2 regions of the Lactobacillus kullabergensis genome follow, and region 2 is predicted to be linked to the other one. Evidence: a T-box and tRNA genes for the amino acid it is inferred to sense, from the RefSeq annotation. Region 2 holds a T-box; the other holds one or more tRNA genes.
The links. The T-box of region 2 lies ahead of leuS (leucine--tRNA ligase). A T-box ahead of a tRNA ligase gene usually reads a tRNA of that ligase, here a tRNA-Leu.

Region 1: it has a tRNA-Leu gene. The T-box ahead of leuS (leucine--tRNA ligase) is inferred to sense a tRNA for this amino acid. The anticodon was not compared.

Annotation. Positions count from the first base shown of each region.
Region 1 is NZ_CP029477.1:528,931-538,898, reverse strand. It holds gene pcrA (DNA helicase PcrA) at 1-545, opposite strand, end outside; gene DKL58_RS02745 (glycoside hydrolase family 73 protein) at 626-1,273, opposite strand; tRNA gene DKL58_RS02740 (tRNA-Leu) at 1,438-1,523, opposite strand; gene DKL58_RS02735 (ABC transporter ATP-binding protein) at 1,596-3,347, opposite strand; gene DKL58_RS02730 (MarR family winged helix-turn-helix transcriptional regulator) at 3,428-4,108, opposite strand; gene DKL58_RS02725 (SprT family protein) at 4,219-4,674, opposite strand; gene DKL58_RS02720 (glycosyltransferase family 32 protein) at 4,676-5,374, opposite strand; gene DKL58_RS02715 (oligosaccharide flippase family protein) at 5,378-6,808, opposite strand; gene DKL58_RS02710 (CDP-glycerol glycerophosphotransferase family protein) at 6,805-7,953, opposite strand; gene DKL58_RS02705 (aldo/keto reductase) at 8,400-9,248, opposite strand; gene DKL58_RS02700 (CPBP family intramembrane glutamic endopeptidase) at 9,538-9,968, shown strand, end outside.
Region 2 is NZ_CP029477.1:1,345,694-1,355,661, forward strand. It holds gene DKL58_RS06360 (pyridoxal phosphate-dependent aminotransferase) at 1-489, shown strand, start outside; gene DKL58_RS06365 (putative polysaccharide biosynthesis protein) at 715-2,358, opposite strand; gene leuS (leucine--tRNA ligase) at 2,454-4,868, opposite strand; T-box leader at 4,907-5,096, opposite strand; gene DKL58_RS06375 (phosphatase PAP2 family protein) at 5,153-5,815, shown strand; gene DKL58_RS06380 (cupin domain-containing protein) at 5,886-6,374, opposite strand; gene DKL58_RS06385 (tyrosine-protein phosphatase) at 6,630-7,376, opposite strand; gene DKL58_RS06390 (MDR family MFS transporter) at 7,516-8,970, opposite strand; gene metK (methionine adenosyltransferase) at 9,000-9,968, opposite strand, start outside.

The sequences.
Region 1 (9,968 bases), 820 kb from region 2:
AAGCGTTTTTGATATTCCTGATAAACTTGGGCAGTTACTTTTTCAAAAGGTGAAGAAGCGCTGGCAGAATATGCATCTGGAGTAAGTAAATCGTTTTTGCCATTAGAAATAGCAGATAAAATCCTGCGTGGTTCGTACATTTTAGGATTAATATTTTGTTCTTTTTGAATATGCTTAATTAAAGTAAGCTGTTCCGCCGAATCAGCAATAGAAAAATTACTGGTATAACCAATTTTTTCTGCATCTCGCCTTAATATTCGCACACAAAGAGCGTGAAAGGTAGACATCCAGATACTGTCAGCCTGTTGTCCCAATAATTTATGCTCACGCTCTCTCATTTCAGTGGCAGCCTTATTGGTAAAAGTGATAGCCAAAATATTCCACGGCGCAATTCCTTTTTCAGCAACAAGGTAAGCAATCCTTCTGGTTAAAACGGAAGTTTTCCCTGAACCTGCTCCTGCAACAACTAATAATGGTCCTTCAGTAATCTGCACTGCCTTTTTTTGCTGTGGATTTAAACCTTCTAAAATTGATTCTGCGCTCATTTTGAATTCTTTCACCCCAAAAATTTTTTAACTATTCTATTGTACCAAAAATCATGACCATATTTTGAGTTGATTGCATTCTATTTATCAAAACGTGCAAGATCGTATTCTTCGATTAACTTAATTAATTTGTCGGCATAATTCGGGTCTGTTGCGTAACCGTCTTTTACTAAAGCACGAGCCTGCGTTTGATAGTTCTTAGCAGCCAGAACGTGACGATATTGTTTTGCGTCCCAAGTTGTCCCCTTTTGGAACAATCTGGCATGAGCCCTTATAGAAGCTTCATAGGAATCATAGATTTGAAAACGAGCTTTAACAACTACCCATTTGCCTTTTTCAAACTCTTTGGTTTTTAGTACTGCCGAAGTATTAGGGTTATTTCCTTTGACGCCAAATAGGTTATTGTATTTTTGTGAAAGGTCGCTTTTGCCATAATCACTTTCAAGACAGGCCTGAGCAATAGTAATACTTGGCAAGAGATCGAAGGATTTATCCACTTCTTTAGCTATCGGACCTATTTCTCTGATAAAAGCTTTGTGTTGCCTGATGATTTTCTGCCTGGCCTGTTCTCGAGCAAGCTGCTCCTGTCTAATCTGCTCTGATTGAATTGCCTGTCTGCGATAATAACGAAAGGTTGCAAAAGCAATAATCAATAAAAATAGAATTATAAATGTTCGCATAATGATCGCTGTATTAGATAATTTTTTGCTTTTTCGTTTTCTCGCCATTTGTTTTCCCTTGCTTTAAAAATCTCTTCTTAAGTATAACCTCTCTTGAGTATAAATTATGCAATGTAATTAATTTTTAAAATAAAAGTAGTAAGCTAACCTAACAATTTTGCTCATTTATAATTAAGTATACAAAAAAATGGAGCCAAAGCTCCATTAAAAAATGCGGGCAAGAAGACTCGAACTTCCACGATCTAAAAGCGATCACAAGATCCTTAGTCTTGCGCGTCTGCCATTCCGCCATGCCCGCAACACATTCAATACTATAACCCAAAATTAAATTTAACACAAGACTTTTCTTACTCATTTTGTCTAAAAAGGTTTAATCGACCATTTGCTCATTTACATACTTAGCATACAAACTGTGATTTTGCATTAATTCGTGGTGAGTACCATGACCTGTAATTTTACCGTTCTCTACAAAATAAATTTGATCAGCATTAACTATCGTAGCCAGGCGGTGTGCAATAACCAAGGTTGTTCGATTGACCATTAGTTTATCAAGTGCTTGTTGCACCTTTCCCTCAGATTCTGAATCAAGGCTGGCAGTCGCTTCGTCCAGCATCAAAATTTTAGGATCACGCAAAAAGGCTCTGGCAATAGCTAAACGTTGTTTCTGACCACCAGATAGTTTAATTCCCCGTTCACCAATTTCAGTCTCCATTTGATCAGGAAATTCCCGCACAAATTGATCGGCATAAGCCAAAGCCAATCCGTGCCAAAGTTCATCGTCCGTCATGTCCTTAGTCAAACCATAAACCAAATTTTCCCGAATCGTTCCGGAAAAAATAGCACTGTTCTGAGAAACATAGCCTATTTGGGAGCGCCAATTTGCCAGGTCAATATCTTGAATATCTTCATCCCCAATAGTGAATTTGCCACTTTCAGGCTGATAAAAGCGTTCCAATAAGGCAAAAATGGTAGATTTGCCACCACCACTAGGTCCCACAAAGGCAATGACAGAGTTGGGTTTTGAAACAAATGAAATAGATTGTAAAACGGGTTCGTTTTTAATATAACTAAAACTAACGTTTTGTGCCGTCAACGTTTTATTACTCAAATCAAAAGTATGATGACTTAAATTCTTTTCAGGTTCAATTTGTAAAATTGCTTGTATGCGTTCAGTTGAACCCAAGGCTTTTTGTATCTGTGAAAAGAAAGTGGCAAAATTAGCAACTGGTGCAATCACGTTAAACAGATATAGTAAGAATGCTACAAGAGAACCACTGGTCAAAGAACCCTGACCTACGCGAATAATGCCAAATGCCAGAATGCCTGCAAAAGCCGCCATCATTAAAGTCATGATAATCGGCTGCAAAATAGCTTCAACACGAGCATCTAGTACGCCAATAGTAAAAATCTTCTTGATCCTGTGGTTACCCGATTCTTGTTCATACTTTTCGCCATTACTGGATTTAATTAAACGTACTTCAGACAATTTTTCACTGACATCACCGTTAAATTTAGCTGTTTCTGACTGCAATTTACGACCAAGTCTCACCATAATGCGACCAATTGGCAATAAAATTACTACCACAATAGGAATTACAGTAAACATTAAGGTGGCCATTTGCCAATCCATCACAAATAAAATGATTAATGAGAAAAAGAGTTGTATTGCGCCAGTAATAAAGTTAGGAAATTGAGAAGCCAGCAAATCTTTAATAATACCCGTATCATTAACCAAACGAGAACTACTTTCACCCACTTTGGTAACATCAAAATAACTAACAGGTAGCTTTAAAAGATGACCCCACAGGCGTTCACGCAGGCTTTTAACGACACTTTCACCAAAATAGCGCAGAACAAATCCACCCACTGTTCCTAAAATTAATTGCAGGACAAACACAATGATAATAATAATTAGGCTCGAGTAATTAAAATTATCCCACTTGCTCGTATCCACTAATTCTCTGGTTAATAATGGTAAGACCAAATTTGCTACACTTGTGATCAGACTGAGAAACAGCCCTAGTGCAAATAACGATTTTTTAACATTCAAACTTTTTAACAAGTTTAAAAAATCACTGAATTTAACACTTTGTGTTTTATCTTTAAGTGACTTGAATGCCATAAAAGATACCGGCTTTCCTTAGTTAGACTAAATAAAAAAGTTTTTCAATAATTGAAAAACTCTTTATCTTATCTTGCTAATTATAATTCTTCATTTTCATTATGCCAGAATTTACGCCAAAAGTCCCGATCATATTTGTGCATTTTATCATAATTGTAACAATTTTTGGTAAAGTCACGTGGTTCAAAGTCATGATTGCAGTGTTGCTTCCTATACATGTGGCGGCACATGTCTCGCATATCAGACCTGGAGAAGTCATGGTCTTCAGCATATTTACGCCATTTTTTAATCCTTTCCATACGGTAGGCAGGATCAACAAAATCAGTGGCTTTTTCCTTAAAATCTTCATCCCAGCCAGCAGCAATTTTTTGCAGATATTGACCAAATTGCTCCTGCTCTTCCGCAGTCAAACCGGCAAAGAAAGGCTCGGTATCTTGCTTGTCTTTTAATTCAGCCAGCTTGGCAGCCTTTTCTTTCCCAGCTGCTGTGAGATAAACACGTTTAACTCGTTTGTCCTGCTCATCAACTTCACGTGAGATATCTCCTTTTAGTTCCATTTTTTTCAATAATTCAGCTAAAGACCCAGGTTTCAAAGCCAAAATTTCAGCTAAATAATTTTGGGTTAAACCGTCTTCAAGTTTTAAAACAGCCAATACCCGTTTTTGTCCCGATATCGGTTCTTTGTTTTGAAACATATAGTAACGACTAGCCCGCAAAATAAAATGAAGTTGTCTCATTAATTGATCACTTGTTTGACTCATAATTAAGTTCCTTTAAATAAAAAGTTAGGTACCTAATATAATTTACAATTAAATTATAGTTTGATACCTAACAGTTTGTCAAACAAAATGTCAAAATAAATTTTATTATTTTATCTATAACTGACTAATCTTAACCTGCCGCCGCATTTGCCACAGCCATAACGACGTACATTAACGCGCCGAACCCGCACAAACTGTTGACCGCATATAGTGCAAACATACAAATATTTTGCTTTTCTTTTGCGTTTAAGACCTATGTCCGGGGCATACCGTGAACCACCTACTCTATCAAGCAAAACCTTGAAATCTTGATCTTTGTGGCGATATCCTTTATGAGTTAAGTGCAAATGATAATGCGTCAGTTCGTGCTTAATTATGCCAATCAATTCTTGATAATATTGCGGCACTAAAAAATGCGCATTAATTTCAATGTGGTGATCATCTAAATGATACCGACCACCAGTTGTTGTCATGCGCTTATTAATTTTTACTTGGTGCTTAAACTGTCTGCCAAAATATTTAAGAGAAACTTCTGCCACCAGGTTCTGTAATTCTTCTTCAGTCAGATTATCTGAAAACTTTGGCATATAGTGCTGCCTCTTTTTTCGTTTTGATCCTGACTTTTAAAGCCGTCACTATTTTTCTTTTCAGTGGCTTAGCTCCTTCCATCCATGTTCCGGTAAAAACATGGATGGTCTTTGACTGCGCAGAAGGATTACAAAGTACGCCATCAGGATAAACATGTATCCCTTCCTGCAATTGCTGCTCCTTGTTATTAGGCTGAGCACCATATTTATTTTTTAAAATATCAGATACAGAAACAGTATTCACTCCTGCTAATTGGTCTTGTTTGTCAAACGTAAAATTACGGTCATCATAATAAGAAAGCATGTCTTTAATCAGTGGATGACCTTTTTCCGCTCCAAATACTGCTGTAAAAGGATTATCCTTATTTTCAAAACCAACAAAAGCTCTATTATTTAATAAATCATGCAAATCATCTAGCACCAAGACGTCAGTATCCATATAAATGCCGCCCATTTCATAAACGGCTTTAGCCCGGATATAATCGGAAACAAATGCCCATTTTTTAGCTTGATAAGCCTGCTCAACATATTTATTTTCGTGAATGTCAAAATTATGCTCGTTCCATTCGATTATTTGGTAGTCTTGCAGATGCTTTGACCAGGTCTTCATGCAACGCTGAATATTTTGTGGTTTAGGGTTACCCCCTACCCACACATAATGAATTATTTTGGGAATCATTTATTAACCTCTGGTAAAAAATTTTTTCAATAACAAAATTATGTCTTGGTTAAAATCAAGTTTTAACAAGAACATTAAAGCGATATACAAAACAAGCATAATGATTGATTTGACTAGCATGTTAAGAAATGCTGATGCAAACATTTGTGGCAAAAGCATCCCTGCTGCCAAAACAATAATGGCAATTATAAAATATTTAGGAATTTCACGAAAAGAATATTTAAAATCATAGCCATCACGAACAATCCATAGTCGTAAAAGCAAAACTATAAACTCAGTTATTAAAATTGCAATCATTGCTCCCGTTGCACCATAAAACCGATCCAAAAAATAGCTCAATGCTACTTCTAAAATGGCTCCCACTATAACGGGAATGGCATAATCACGGTCTCGGTGGTTTGCAAGCGCAAATTGGTTAGCAAAAACTCCACCTGTTGGAATCATTATGATGGTCAAAGTGAAGAAGAACATCAAAGGCGTCATTGGGATAAATTTATGTCCAAAAAAGAAAGGCACAAATTCTTTAGTATTAGCCATAATAATAACTGCAAATAGTGTTCCCAGCATCACTGTCGCTTCCAAGGATTTTTTCAAAATAACCCGTTGTTCTTTTTTTCCTTCACCCGCCATTTTAGGCATAATAACTAAGGAAATACTCGTTACAATTCCCAAAACCATATTGGAAATTCTTTGTGAATTGTCATAAAAAGCAACCTGAGTGGAATTCTGAAAAAGTCCTAAAATAGGCTTGTCAAGTGAAGTGTAAATCTGTGTTGCAATTTGCGGAATCAAGAGAGTAATGATTGCTTTAACAGTTGCACGGTATTGATAAAAGTGTTTGACAGGCCCACCTACATAACGGTGTATATCAAACCAAAAGACAACTGATCCCAACATAGTTGAAACCGACATAATCAACATATACTTCCAAAGATCACCCGGACTTTTAACCCATAATAAAATCAAGATAACAGATACTAGTTTAACGGCAGTATTTTTTAAAACCACCCGGCCAAAATCGGCCAGTCCCTGAAAGAACCAGGAAATATCCACTTGAGCTGAAATAAGATATGGCACCATTAATAACAAATATTGACCGTACTTAATATGGAAAAAACTGGTAACAGCAATCACTATCACTATTGTGACGAATCCAGCTATGGCCTGAAAATACCACAATCCCCAAAACGCTTTGGTTAAATCTTGACCACTGCCAAAAGCTCTAATCTGCGAAATGGTCCTCATACCAATATATGACACAGACAGGGTACAGAATATCATTAAGAACTGAACAATATTATTCACATTACTATAAATACCATATGTTTTAGGGCCCAAAATTCGGGAAAGGTAAGGCACGGTTATTAGTGGTACTAATACCAAAAATATTTGGTAAACCGCATTATATAGAATGTTTAAAAATGTTCTTTTCACAACTTACCCTCTATTTTTAACAACTTAAATACATTTTCACAGTTTGAATCGGTCTGCACTTCATTAGTTAGAGTTAGCCAGTAGTGCCGCTTTTTACTGAATTGATCTGGCATTACAAGTGCCTTAATAAGTTCCTGCTGTGTTTTCACGCACACTCCAGGCACAATTTCTTCATAAGGTCCCATTAAAAGTCCCCGTTTTTTTTCGTATTGCCGCAAATAATTGGTAATAAATATGATTGGTTTGTCAATATTTAAATAATCAAAATAAATCGAAGAATAATCAGTAATTAAAAAGTCTGTATTACCTAAAAGTTCATACAAATCAATATCAAGTTGATATAAGTAGTCGCTATTGAGAAAGGCAATATTTGAAAAGCTACTCTGCAAGTGTTTAAACAGATTCATTTCATAAGGATGCAGTTTCACTATTAAATACTGATGGTTCTTTTTTAAAGAATTATTCAGCTTCACAGCATCAAAATCAGGCAATGCAAAGAAATTACCCTGCTTAACCTGCGTCATAATTTGTCGATCATCCATTTCATAGCGAAAAGTGGGCATGTATATTCCAATTTGAGCATCATTATCCTCAGCTTTGAATAAGTCAGTTAATAGTTTCTTTTTACTAATAGCAGGATTTTTCAAGGCATCAAGACGAGGAAACCCAGTTTTTCGATATTTGTTAGTTTCAATCGCGCAGCAGGCACTCATTAGACTTTCATATAAATCACTGCTTGAGCAAACAACATCAGCATTTTTTTGCCATAAATTAGCATTACGCTGATCAGTTTTGAGACTAGTATTATTAGCCATAAATCCCATGCGCTTGAGGGGAATACCATGCCAGAACTGGATATTGATTTGTCTAGCATGAACTTTAAATGGCTGGTGTGTAGTTAACACAAACTTTGCTGCACCGATTTGTCGCCAAGTTTTTAACGATAAATGTGAAGACGGCCATGGTTCAACGGTAATAACTTCATATTCAGGATGATTTTTCTTCAAATATTTGCCAAATAAATAACCATTTGAACCCGATCTACCTGCGCCATTAAGTATAACCACTTTATTATCTTGCACTGGTGTGAAACGAGCAATTAATTTCATTGCCACCAAATATAAACGAAACAAAAAACTCTTCATTATTCAACTTCCCAATTTCTTACCTAGTATAAGAGTACAGAAAAAGCCTGAGAGAACTCAAGCTTTTTTACTTTATTTTTTAGTTTTTTAATGATTATGACTAACAAATAATTATATTAGCTGCCATTTTTCAGCAATTTACATTACTCACACAATTTGCCACAATTAAAATATATTTATTAGAAACTTTAAGAAAGAGCAAAAATGAACACTGAAAATATAGTACCAAATAAAGTTTTAGCACTTTATCTGGCACTTTTTTACCTTTGGTGGACTGTCGAAGAGCTGCAAATTGGGACTATACAGTAATATTTTGTCATAAGTCCTATTGAGACTATCAGTTAAATTTATTACTCGGAGCATTCCCACATTTTTTTTAGTTAAGAAGTATTCGCCTCAAGTAAAATTCGAATACCCACAACTAGTCAAGAAACATTTCCGTCTTTTTAATATATTGCCAGAGGCTCTTTATGATCTGGCTTCGGATAAGCTTGTTCCAAAACTTGTAAATCTTTCTTTGTTAGCTCAATATCTAACGCCCTAAGATTAGATAATAAGTGCTTTGAACTACTACTTTTTGGTATCGCCAAAACATCTGGTTGTTGCATTACCCAAGCCAATAAAATCTGATAAGGACTTGCCTTGTGTTTTTCAGCTACTTGTATGACCGCCTCATTTTTCATCATTGTGCTACCCATTTTAGGTCCTCGACCCAGAGGACTGTATGCAATCAATGGAATATGATGTTCTCTTTGCCAAGGCAAAAGACTGAATTCAATTCCCCTAGTCTCCAAATTATACAAATCCTCATTAACAACGCAGTTCTGACCATTTGGCACCTGCCAGAGTTCCTCCATATCATCTATGTCGAAGTTTGATACTCCCCAGGCACGAATAAGTCCTTCATCTTGCAGTGACTGCAGTTCTGAAACTGTCTCTAACAGAGGAACCATTCCGCGCCAATGATAAAGGTACAGATCTAAATAATCAGTTTGCAGCCTCTTAAGACTAGCTGCCAAACTTTGCCGCATTTTATGTGCAGAAGCATTTTGAGGCAATACTTTAGATATTAAAAAAATTTGTGATCTTTGATAAGGCTTTATCGCCTCACCAACTAGTTCTTCCGAATGACCATTGCCATACATCTCGGCCGTGTCAATCACTGTTAAGCCAGCATCAAGTCCTGAACGAATAGCTGTTATTTCTTCTTCTCTGACTTCTGGGTCATCCCCCATTTCCCAAGTACCAATACCTAAAGCTGGCAGAACTTGATTATTGATAGTAACATTTTTCATAAGCAACCTCCTTATGATTCTATCTAAACTATTGTGCATATATATATAATTATATAAGCGAAAATAAACAAAATTTTAATAGCATCCACTTATGGATTTTCCAATCTCGATATAATTAATTGTAACACATGTTCCACTAGTCTATATTTGTGTAAATTCACCTTTAAGTTAAGGTATCAAAATCTCATAGAGTAGTTATACAAAAATATCATGTTTTGCTTTTCACAAGCTTGGGGATTGTATTTTTATGATTGGCAATATAAAATCAAAAATAAAAAGGTGAATTTCAATGACAAATAATTTAACAAATTCATTTCATTTATCTGGTAAAAAATGGTTATTAATATTATTATCGAACATAATTGCATACTGCTGTTTGATAATGCCTGGTATACAAGTTCCAGACTATTTAGTCTTTGATGAAAATCATCCCTCTTTAGCAGCTGCATGTTTTCAGCTATTAATTGTAACCATTTTTTTAGTAATTCAAATAATCGGTGTACAAATTGCTACTGGTAAAAAATGGCATCATTTATTTCATGTACCACATGCTAAAGAATGGCTTTGGATTCTTGTTTTCTTTGTCTTTGCCTATTTCATATCTGTGTTATCAGGAACAGTTTCTCAAAAATTATTTGGTTCTGTTTCTGGCAATGCAGCTGCAGGATTGACTATGAAGACGCCACATGTTTGGCCAATTTTTCTCTATCAACGTTTAAG
Region 2 (9,968 bases):
ATATTAGTCAGCAGTTTTTCCAAGACTTTTGCTATCCCAGGAATACGTCTAGGCTATGTGATTGCTCCTGCCGGTATTATTGAACGGGACGGTTATTATAATGAGGGGATCACTTTTAGTGCCCCAACTATTAGTCAATTCATTGGTGAAATAATTTTAGAAGAACCAGATCAATATACCCATCATATTGAAGAGATTGGACAAAGAGGTAAAAAACTAACTAATTTGCTTTCTACAAGTAAATATTTTGCTTCCTCAAAGTATCTAGGAGGCCTATATATGTTTATTAAAATTCCTGACGAAATCAAAGATGTTGATTTGTACTATAAACAATTAGAAGACCACTTTCATGTAATTGTCGCCAAAGGTAGTGATTTCGAGTATTCTGACAGATACTTTAGGATTTCTTTATCTACCGAAAAAGATGCTTTGTTTAAAGGTATGCAGAAGATTATTGACTGTGTAGACTATACTTTGAATTATAAATAATTGCATGCTTAAAAAGTAGGTCAATAAAATAAATATTACATTTCGGTTTAAATTAATAAACTCTTTGCTTACCGAGTTTTAATTCAGTTAGCAAAGAGTTTTTCATTTAACTTTAAAAAGCTAATATAAGTCGATTAACAAAGTAGTTCTAAATATATTTAGCTCAAAGCAAAAAACTTGATGCCGTTTTTATTACGGTACCAAGTTTTAATATTAGCTTCACACTTATGCATGAATATGCAATTTTTCTAATATAGGAATAATTTTATCTCCCAAAATTTTTTGTGCCAAATCAGACTTAATTGCCGCAAATCCGTAAAATACGCAGCCCACTAAAATGGATATAACTACAATGATTAATGACTGCAAACTACTTGCAGGGTTCAAGAACAATTCAAGTCCCTTTTCTACTGCCAAAACAATTAAAAACATGGTTACAGAAAATACAGTAATTCCTATAAAACGCCTTCTTGTTCGATCTTGGTTGAAATTATAGCCAACTTTAAGGTGTTTTAAGGCCATAAAGATAATAACGAGCATCCCTAAGTTAGTGGCAATCAGTGGACCAAAAACCTTAAACAAATAGATCATTGGATACTGCATTAAAATTTTAATAATTAGTCCTAATACTAAATATTTAATTGCAAGACCATTTTCTGACAGGCCTTGCAAAATTGCCATCAATACAGTGAATAAACCTAAACTTATTGCTGTAAATGATGAAAGATATAAAACATTTGAACCTAACTTGTCATAACCATAAAAAATTGTATAAACCGGTGTAGAAATTGCTGCCATACCAAAAGAGGCCGGAATCATGACAAATAGAAATAAATCTAAAGTGTTACCTATTTGATTTGAAATTCCGTGAAAGTCATGCTTTGTGTGTGCTGCAGACAACAAAGGAATTGTTGTCACTGCCATTGCACTGGCAAGAGACACAATAATCATAATCAGCTTATTAGCATTTAGAGCAAATAACGCATACCAAGTCTCAATTGTATTATTGGATGCATTGATTAAACTGGCAATCATTGGATGAAAAGAATACTGATCTACCAGATAAAAAAGCTGTATTCCTGCATCAATAATAATAAACGGAACTGCCTGAGCAATAATTTCTGCAAAAAGAGCAGAGGTTGAAACTTGGATTTCATTATTAGAATTTTCAACTAATTCATTAAGCTTGTTACGCCGCGAAAGCAAAAACCAAGATAGTACGGCAATTCCAAAAATTGCTCCGATTGCTGCAGCTAAATTTGATTGCACAACAGCGTCAACAAAGTTACCGCGTTGCACCTGCATAATTATATAGGCAGTTAATAACATCCAGATAACTCGTGCCAATTGCTCTACAAACTGAGACATGGCTGATGGCATCATATCCTCATAGCCCTGAAAATATCCCCTCATAATGCTTAAAACAGGGATTATCAAGATGGCATATGACAGACTACGCATGACTTTTACTTGTCTGGGATCAATCTGCGAACCATTAGAAGCCAAAAAAGGCGAAGCAAAGTACATTATTGTAGCAGAAATAATACCCAAAATTACCATTAAAATCAGACCACGATGAAAAAGCTTACGTCCGACACCGTACTCATTAAGCGCATTATATTTTGCCACCTGTTTCGCAACGGCGCCAGGAATACCTGCTGTAGATATTAAAATAAAAATACTATAGATATTATAACTTCTAGCAGTTAATGCATTGGCAATATTGCCGTAAGGTGACATCCAATAAAACCATGGAATAATATAGAGTGCTCCTAAAATACGTGACGTAATAGAGCCAAAAGTCATCCATGCACTGCCCTTAATGAAGGTATTTTGTGTATTTTTTTCAGATAAATTATTTTCTCTCATTAATATTCCCTAAATCTAGTTTACTAACTATATTATTGTGAATGAAAAAAGTCAATTAACAACAAATATACTTTGCATTTTAGGAAAAATTAACTTTATTTAGCTACAATATTGACAATTTTATTCGGTACAACAATGACCTTTTTTACGTCTTTGCCTTGTAAAAACTTCTGTACATGTGGTAGAGCCAGTGCCTGCTTCTGAACTTCATCTTTATCCAAACCAACAGCAGCTGTAAAATTCCCACGCAGTTTACCATTAACTTGTACCATAATCTCAACCGTTGACTCAACTAATTTAGCCGGGTCATAGGTTGGCCATTTTGCAAACGTCACAGATACATCATGACCAAATATTTGCCAAATTTCTTCCATCATATGAGGAGCAATAGGCGCCAAGAGGGTAATAAAGCCTTCCGCATATTTCCTTGGAATAGTTTTAGCTTTTTGTGCTGCGTTAATGAAGACCATTAATTGAGAAATTGCGGTGTTGAAATGTAAATTATCGAAGTCCTCGGTAACTTTCTTAACAGTTTCGTTATATATTTTATCTAAGGTGCCATCGTTGTCCTCCACGATATTTTCTTGAGGAATAGCTTTAAGGTCTAAATCGTTAACAAATAAACGCCAAACTCTGTCCAAGAACTTCTTGGTAGAAGCAGGACCATTATCATCCCAATCAATTGAAGCATCTAGTGGGCCCATGAACATTTCGTACATTCTCAGACTGTCTGCACCGTACTCATCGATCACGTCATCTGGGTTAACAACATTGCCTTTTGACTTGGACATTTTATCATGATCTTTAAGAATTAATCCTTGATTAAATAATTTTTGGAACGGCTCTTCATTCGGAATAACTCCCAGATCATATAAAACCATGTTCCAAAATCTTGCATAGAGCAGGTGTCGTACAGCATGTTCTGCACCACCGATATAGAGGTCAACCGGCATCCACTTCTTGAGCAATTCGTAATCAGCTAATTTATTATCATTGTGTGGGTCAACAAAACGTAAGAAGTACCACGATGAACCAGCCCAATTAGGCATAGTATTAGTTTCACGCTTACCCTTGCGGCCGTTTTTATCAACTACATTAACCCAGTCTTTAAGATTAACTAATGGACTCTCAGGTGTTCCTGAGGGCTTGATGTCAGTAGCATGAGGTAAAACGAGCGGTAATTCATCTTCTGGAACCAGCGTTGTTTCTCCATCTTCCCAGTGAATTACTGGAATTGGCTCGCCCCAATAACGCTGACGACTAAATTCCCAGTCACGTAACTTGTAATTAACCTTTTTCTCTCCAGCATGGTGTTCAGTGAGCCAGGCCACAATTTTCTCTTTAGCTTCTGCATTGTTGAGCCCGTTTAGGAACTCAGAATCTATGTGTGGACCATCACCAGTATAGGCTTCTTGTGCAATATCTCCACCTTTGATAACGGCCTTAATAGGCAAATTGAATTTCTGAGCGAACTCATAATCACGTGTATCGTGTGCAGGAACTGCCATAACTGCACCAGTACCATAACTGCCAAGTACGTAGTCAGCAATCCAGATAGGAATTTCTTCATTATTTACAGGATTAATTGCATAAGCACCTGTAAAGACACCTGTCTTGGTTTTATTTAGATCTGTTCTTTCAAGGTCGGACTTAGATTCAATTTGTTTAATATAGGCATTGACTTCATCTTTATGACCATCAGTCATAATTTTTTGAACTAATTCATTTTCTGGAGCTAATACAGCGTAAGTTGCACCAAATAAAGTGTCCGGACGTGTACTAAAGACATCAAATGTTTCATTAGAATTTTTGACCTTAAAAGTAATTTGGGCACCTACTGAACGACCAATCCAGTTACGTTGCATTTCCTTAATGTTTTCTGGCCAATCAAGATTGTCTAAACCAGCAAGCAAACGGTCAGCATATTTAGTAATTCTAAGCATCCATTGCTTCATGTTACGGCGATAGATTGGGTAACCACCACGTTCAGTCTTACCATCAACAATATCTTCGTTGGCAACAACTGTACCCAAATCTGGCGACCAGTTAACAGGGGCTTCAGCCTCATAGGCTAGACCATTTTTATACATTTGTTCAAATGTCCATTGGGTCCACTTGTAATATTTTGGATCACAAGTTGCAAGTTCCCTGTTCCAATCGTAAGAAAAGCCCAAAGTATTCAACTGTCTTTTAAAATTGGCAATATTTTCAGTAGTAACAACGGCCGGATCTTGTCCAGTTTGGAGAGCATACTGTTCAGTCGGAAGACCGAAAGCATCCCAACCCATTGGGTGAAGGACGTTATAGCCTTGACTACGTTTCATTCGTGCGACAATATCGGTTGCTGTGTATCCTTCTGGGTGTCCTACATGCAGTCCCTTACCAGATGGAAAAGGGAACATATCTAAAACATAATAATTTTTCTTTTTCGGGTCATTACCGGTTTTAAATGTTTGATTTTTTTCCCAGTAATCCTGCCATTTCTTTTCTACAACTTTGTGATTATACATATTTTTACCTCATAAAAAAAGTCCTATGAAATATTTTTTCATAGGACGAATAATCGCGGTACCACCTAAGTTCCGCGCTAAAAGCGCGACACTCATGCCCCTTAACGCGGAAAGCAAACGTTAGACTTTTCCAGGCTCAGTTCACAATTTGCTTTTCAAGTCTTGCACCTTCCGACTCTTCTCTATAGAAAAACAAAAATGCTACTAGTTCCTGATCTTTATTTTTTGATCAATAATGATTATAATTTACCACAAATGAAAAAAAAAACAAGGGGAGAAAGTTTTTGAACAAAACAATTCAAACAAAGAAAGACACCATAATACCTGCGACAATATTTTTGATTTTATATGCTATCTGGGCAATACTGGTTGCTTCTGAAAATCAATTTATTCGTGAATTTGATCAAACAGTTATTAGTATTATCTGCAATAACAATCCTGCAGTAATCAAATTTGCTACAACATTTACCAATTTAGGCAATACCAATGTAATTATGATTGAAACAATCATCTTGGTAATTGTTTTAGCATTTTGCAGAAAATTTGCTTATGCGTTTTTTTCCGCCGGAACAATGATTGCGGCTAATGGTTACAACTGGATCATCAAACACGCAATAGCTCGTCACAGACCGCTTACCCACCACCTTGTGGCAGCTCACGGATATAGTTTCCCATCTGGTCACTCTGTTGGCAGTGCCACTTTATTTGGAATTTTGATTGTTTTAACAATTTTATTAATAAAATATAAAGCCACTAAAACTGTATTGTGCATCATTTGGGTCTGTTTTCCAATATTAATTGGTTATACAAGGATTTTCAACCACGTTCACTACCCTTCTGACGTAGTTGGCGGGTTTTTAGAAGGAATCGCATTTCTTTTAATCGGATATTCCTTCCTTTACCATTATTACTTAGAAAATCAAAGAGCACAAAGTACTATTTATTAACTAAAAAAGAGTTCTTATCAATTAGTGATAATTCGAACTCTTTTTTGCTACCTTAATTTAGAATTTTAGCTCAGTCAATTGCTAAGCGATTAATGACATCTTGATATCCAGGGCACTGTTTTAATAAATCTGACTTTTTAAGCATCTCAAAGTCATGATAATCAAATCCTGGTGAAACAACACAGCTTACTAAACAAAAACTGTTTGGTTTAGTAACTTCAGATGCAAAAATGGTGTGTTTGGGAACTTTAAACTGCATATATTCTCCAGCTGAAACATTTTTGCCTAACTTTACAGCAGTGTATTTACCTTCTGGAGAAATACAATGAATAGTAATCGCTTCTCCATCGTGGTAATACCACATTTCATCATGGTTCAGTCGGTGAAAGTGAGAACAACTGGTATCATCAAGCAAAAAGTAAATTGAAGTGTAATAAAATCGATTTCCATTGCTGTCTTCATCATAAAATTCTTTGTCACTAGTATAAACTTGCCTGAACCAGCCACCTTCCTGATGGGGTTCAAGTTTTAAACTTTTAATATAATCGTTGCGTTGCATTTTTTCTCCCTTGTAAAAATTTGAATAATTAAAACTACTTTCTTCAAATCTAGCCTATTTTTGTCAGAATGTCATCTAAAAATTAATTTCATAAAGTAAATAGTTACTATAGTTTAAAAATAAAACTAATATTGTAAATACTTTATATTGGTAGGTACTATTATTTGAAATCAATTATGAAGCAAGTCAAAAACTTAAAAAATGGTATGGTTTCAAAATTTAAGAGACATATCTTTTTTTATTTTCAATTAAATTTTAGACTAAATATATTTGCCTCATTTTGCTCTTAAAATCACTCGGTAAATTCAGTCCTTTAATCAGGTAATTATCAAAATCCCCATAATTTTGCCTAATGGCAGAAAAATACCGTTCTAAATATGACTTTTGTACCGTTAAAGCTACAGCAACATCTTTTAATTGTGAACTTGTTAATTGGTCTCTTAGGTAGTCTAAAATTTCCTGATTTTCCTGCTTGCGCGCCGCGATAGTTTTTAGATAATCGGCAAAGATTTGATCGTCACTTACTCCCAAGCTTTTCAAAATTAAAGCAGCTGCTACTCCTGTGCGATCTTTGCCAGCAAAGCAATGAAATGCTGTCGGAACAGGATCATTTATGAGAGTCATTAAAAATTGATGGTAGCCATTTTGAGCAGATTTCTGTAAAGCTAATTCTTCATAGGTGGTAAGCATATCTTCTTCAGCCTGATTATTACCAGAAACAATTTCATCAACACTGGCTTGATTAACCTGAGCATCTTTTAAAACATCAATTACAACATAATCTAATCCGGACCACAAATAATCCGGAAATTGTTTTCTTTCTTCCTCGCCCCTAAAATCAAAAACTCTCTTAATTTGATATTTATCTTGTACTTGTTCTTTTTGATAAGGAGTCAAGTTATACAATTGCCCACATCTAAAAAGTATCCCGTCTTTTACTTTTCTTCCTTCAAATCCAGTGTAACCAACTAAGGAACGCCAATTAGTAATTTCCCTTGCCATTTTTTAATACTCCAATTACTTATTAAGTTTAATATTATTTATTATAATTTTTCAGGCAAATTATTTCTACTAATGAAAAAATTTTAAAATAAAAAACCTGTTGGTAAATAAACCAGCAGGTCTGTTATAAATCTAACGACTAATTAGCTTTCTCTTTGCTTTTATAAATACAATTAAAAATAACAGATATTACTATAGCAACAAGCGAAACGAAGTAAACCCCTTTTAAAGCACTAAAAAGTACTTGCCTTAATTGTGGAATTAAGTTCGCAGATAGTTCTTGGGCTTTAGCTGATGAAACTATTTTGTTCATCATGCCTTGTGTCAAATTCGGATGTTTTGCAAGTTGATGTGCCACGACAGTATTGAAGGTAATACCAAAAATGGAAACCATCATTGTTTGACCTAAATACCTCATTAATGTGTTAAAGGAAGTAGCAACACCAATATTTTCTTTTGAAACTAAAACCTGTGACCTGACTTGCGAAGCGGTTAGAACTCCACCAAAGGAAAAGCCATTAAGTGTTGCTATGACACAAAAGACCCAAAACGGAGTATGAATAGGAACAAGCAATAACATACAGTCAGCAATTAGCAGGATTGTAAGCAATCCAAAGAAAGTTTTTCTTACACCCCAGCGACTCAACATGCCACCGATCAAAAATGAACCCACAACCCACATAACAGAGCTTGGAGTTACGGCAAAACCTGCAATAGTAGCAGAAGTACCATTAATCCCCTGCATCCAGGTTGGAATATAAAATTCAAAGCCAATAACTACTCCGGCAACAAGCAGGGTAATCATATTAACAGCCAAGAACTCTTTGCCCTTGAGCATTGACAGTGGCATTATCGGATCATCTGCGCGCTTTTCTTCATGATAGAAAATTACTGCACTAACAATGATTAAAGCAACCAAAGCAGCTAAAATAAGCGGTTTAATGGTGCCAAGATCTTGTAATGTAAACATTAAGGTTAAAAGCAAAACAACAAGCCAAAATGTTCCTTTAACGTCAAGTTTAGTCTTTTGCTTATTCCTTGGTTCATTTAAGAAAAAGACAATTAATAAAAGTGCAATGATACCAATTGGCACATTAATGTAGAAAACCCAGTGCCAAGAAAGATTTTGCACAATAAAGCCACCAAGTAATGGAGCAATGACTGAAGCTACGCCCCAAAAACCAGAGTTGAGACCCAGCATTTTTGTTCTTTTTTCCAGACTATATAAATCTGCAATTATGGTCATCGCAACTGGTTGAATAGCTCCAGAACCCAGTCCCTGAATAACACGGAATAAAATTAGTTCAACCATATTCTGAGCCTGACCACAAAGAGCAGACCCAATCACAAAAAGAGCTATTCCAAATAGAAAAATTGGTTTACGACCAAAGCTGTCTGCTAATTTGCCATATAAAGGAGTTGACACAGCAGTCATAAACAAAAATATGGAAACAACCCAATTCATAATTTCTAATCCATTCAGATCGGAAACAATTGTCGGCATTGCAGTAGAAACGATTGTACCTTCAATGGCGGTCATAAATGTCGTCATAAAAATTGCAATCATTACTACTCGTACATTTGTCTTTTTCAAAATTACAACTCCCTTATTAATGAAAAGCTTTACTTATTTTCGTTAACAAAATTTAAAAGGTCTTGAACTTTATCGGTTTTCTCCCATGGTAAATCAATATCTGTTCTGCCAAAGTGTCCGTAAGCTGCCGTTTGCTCATAAATCGGCCGCCTTAAATTAAGCATTTTAATTATTCCAGCTGGGCGCAAGTCAAAGACCTTACGTACTGCTTTTGTTAAAAGGTCATCACTTACTTTACCGGTTCCGGCTGTATCAACCATAACTGAAACGGGATGAGCAACACCAATTGCGTAAGCTAATTGAACTTCACAGCGATCAGCCAAACCTGAAGCAACAATATTTTTAGCCACATATCTGGCAGCATAACTGGCACTGCGGTCAACCTTTGTCGGATCCTTTCCAGAAAAAGCGCCACCACCGTGGCGAGCATAGCCACCGTAAGTATCAACAATAATTTTACGTCCAGTCAGTCCTGAATCACCCTTAGGTCCACCAATAACAAAGCGACCTGATGGGTTAATCAGAAACTTGGTCTTTTCATCAAGGTATTTAGCAGGTATTACCTTTTTAATTGCCAAATCTATCATAGCTTGGCGAATCTCTTCGTTTGAAACCTTATCATCGGTCTGTGTTGAAATAACAACGGTATCTACACGTATTGGTTTTTGTTTTTCATCGTATTCAACAGTCACTTCTGCCTTAGCATCAGGTCTAAGCCAAGTTAAAGTACCATCTTTGCGCAGCTTAGCAACCTGTCTCATCAAGCGATGAGCAAGCGAAATAGGCAGAGGCATTAATTCAGGCGTTTCATTGATTGCAAAACCAAACATTAAGCCTTGATCCCCTGCCCCGATTTGATCAAGCTGATCTTCGTCAGATTGATTTTCACGCGTTTCAAGAGAATGATCAACGCCTTGAGCAATATCAGGTGATTGTTCATCAATATCAATTAAGACAGCGCAATTATTGCCATCAAAGCCAAGTTCTGGTTTATCATA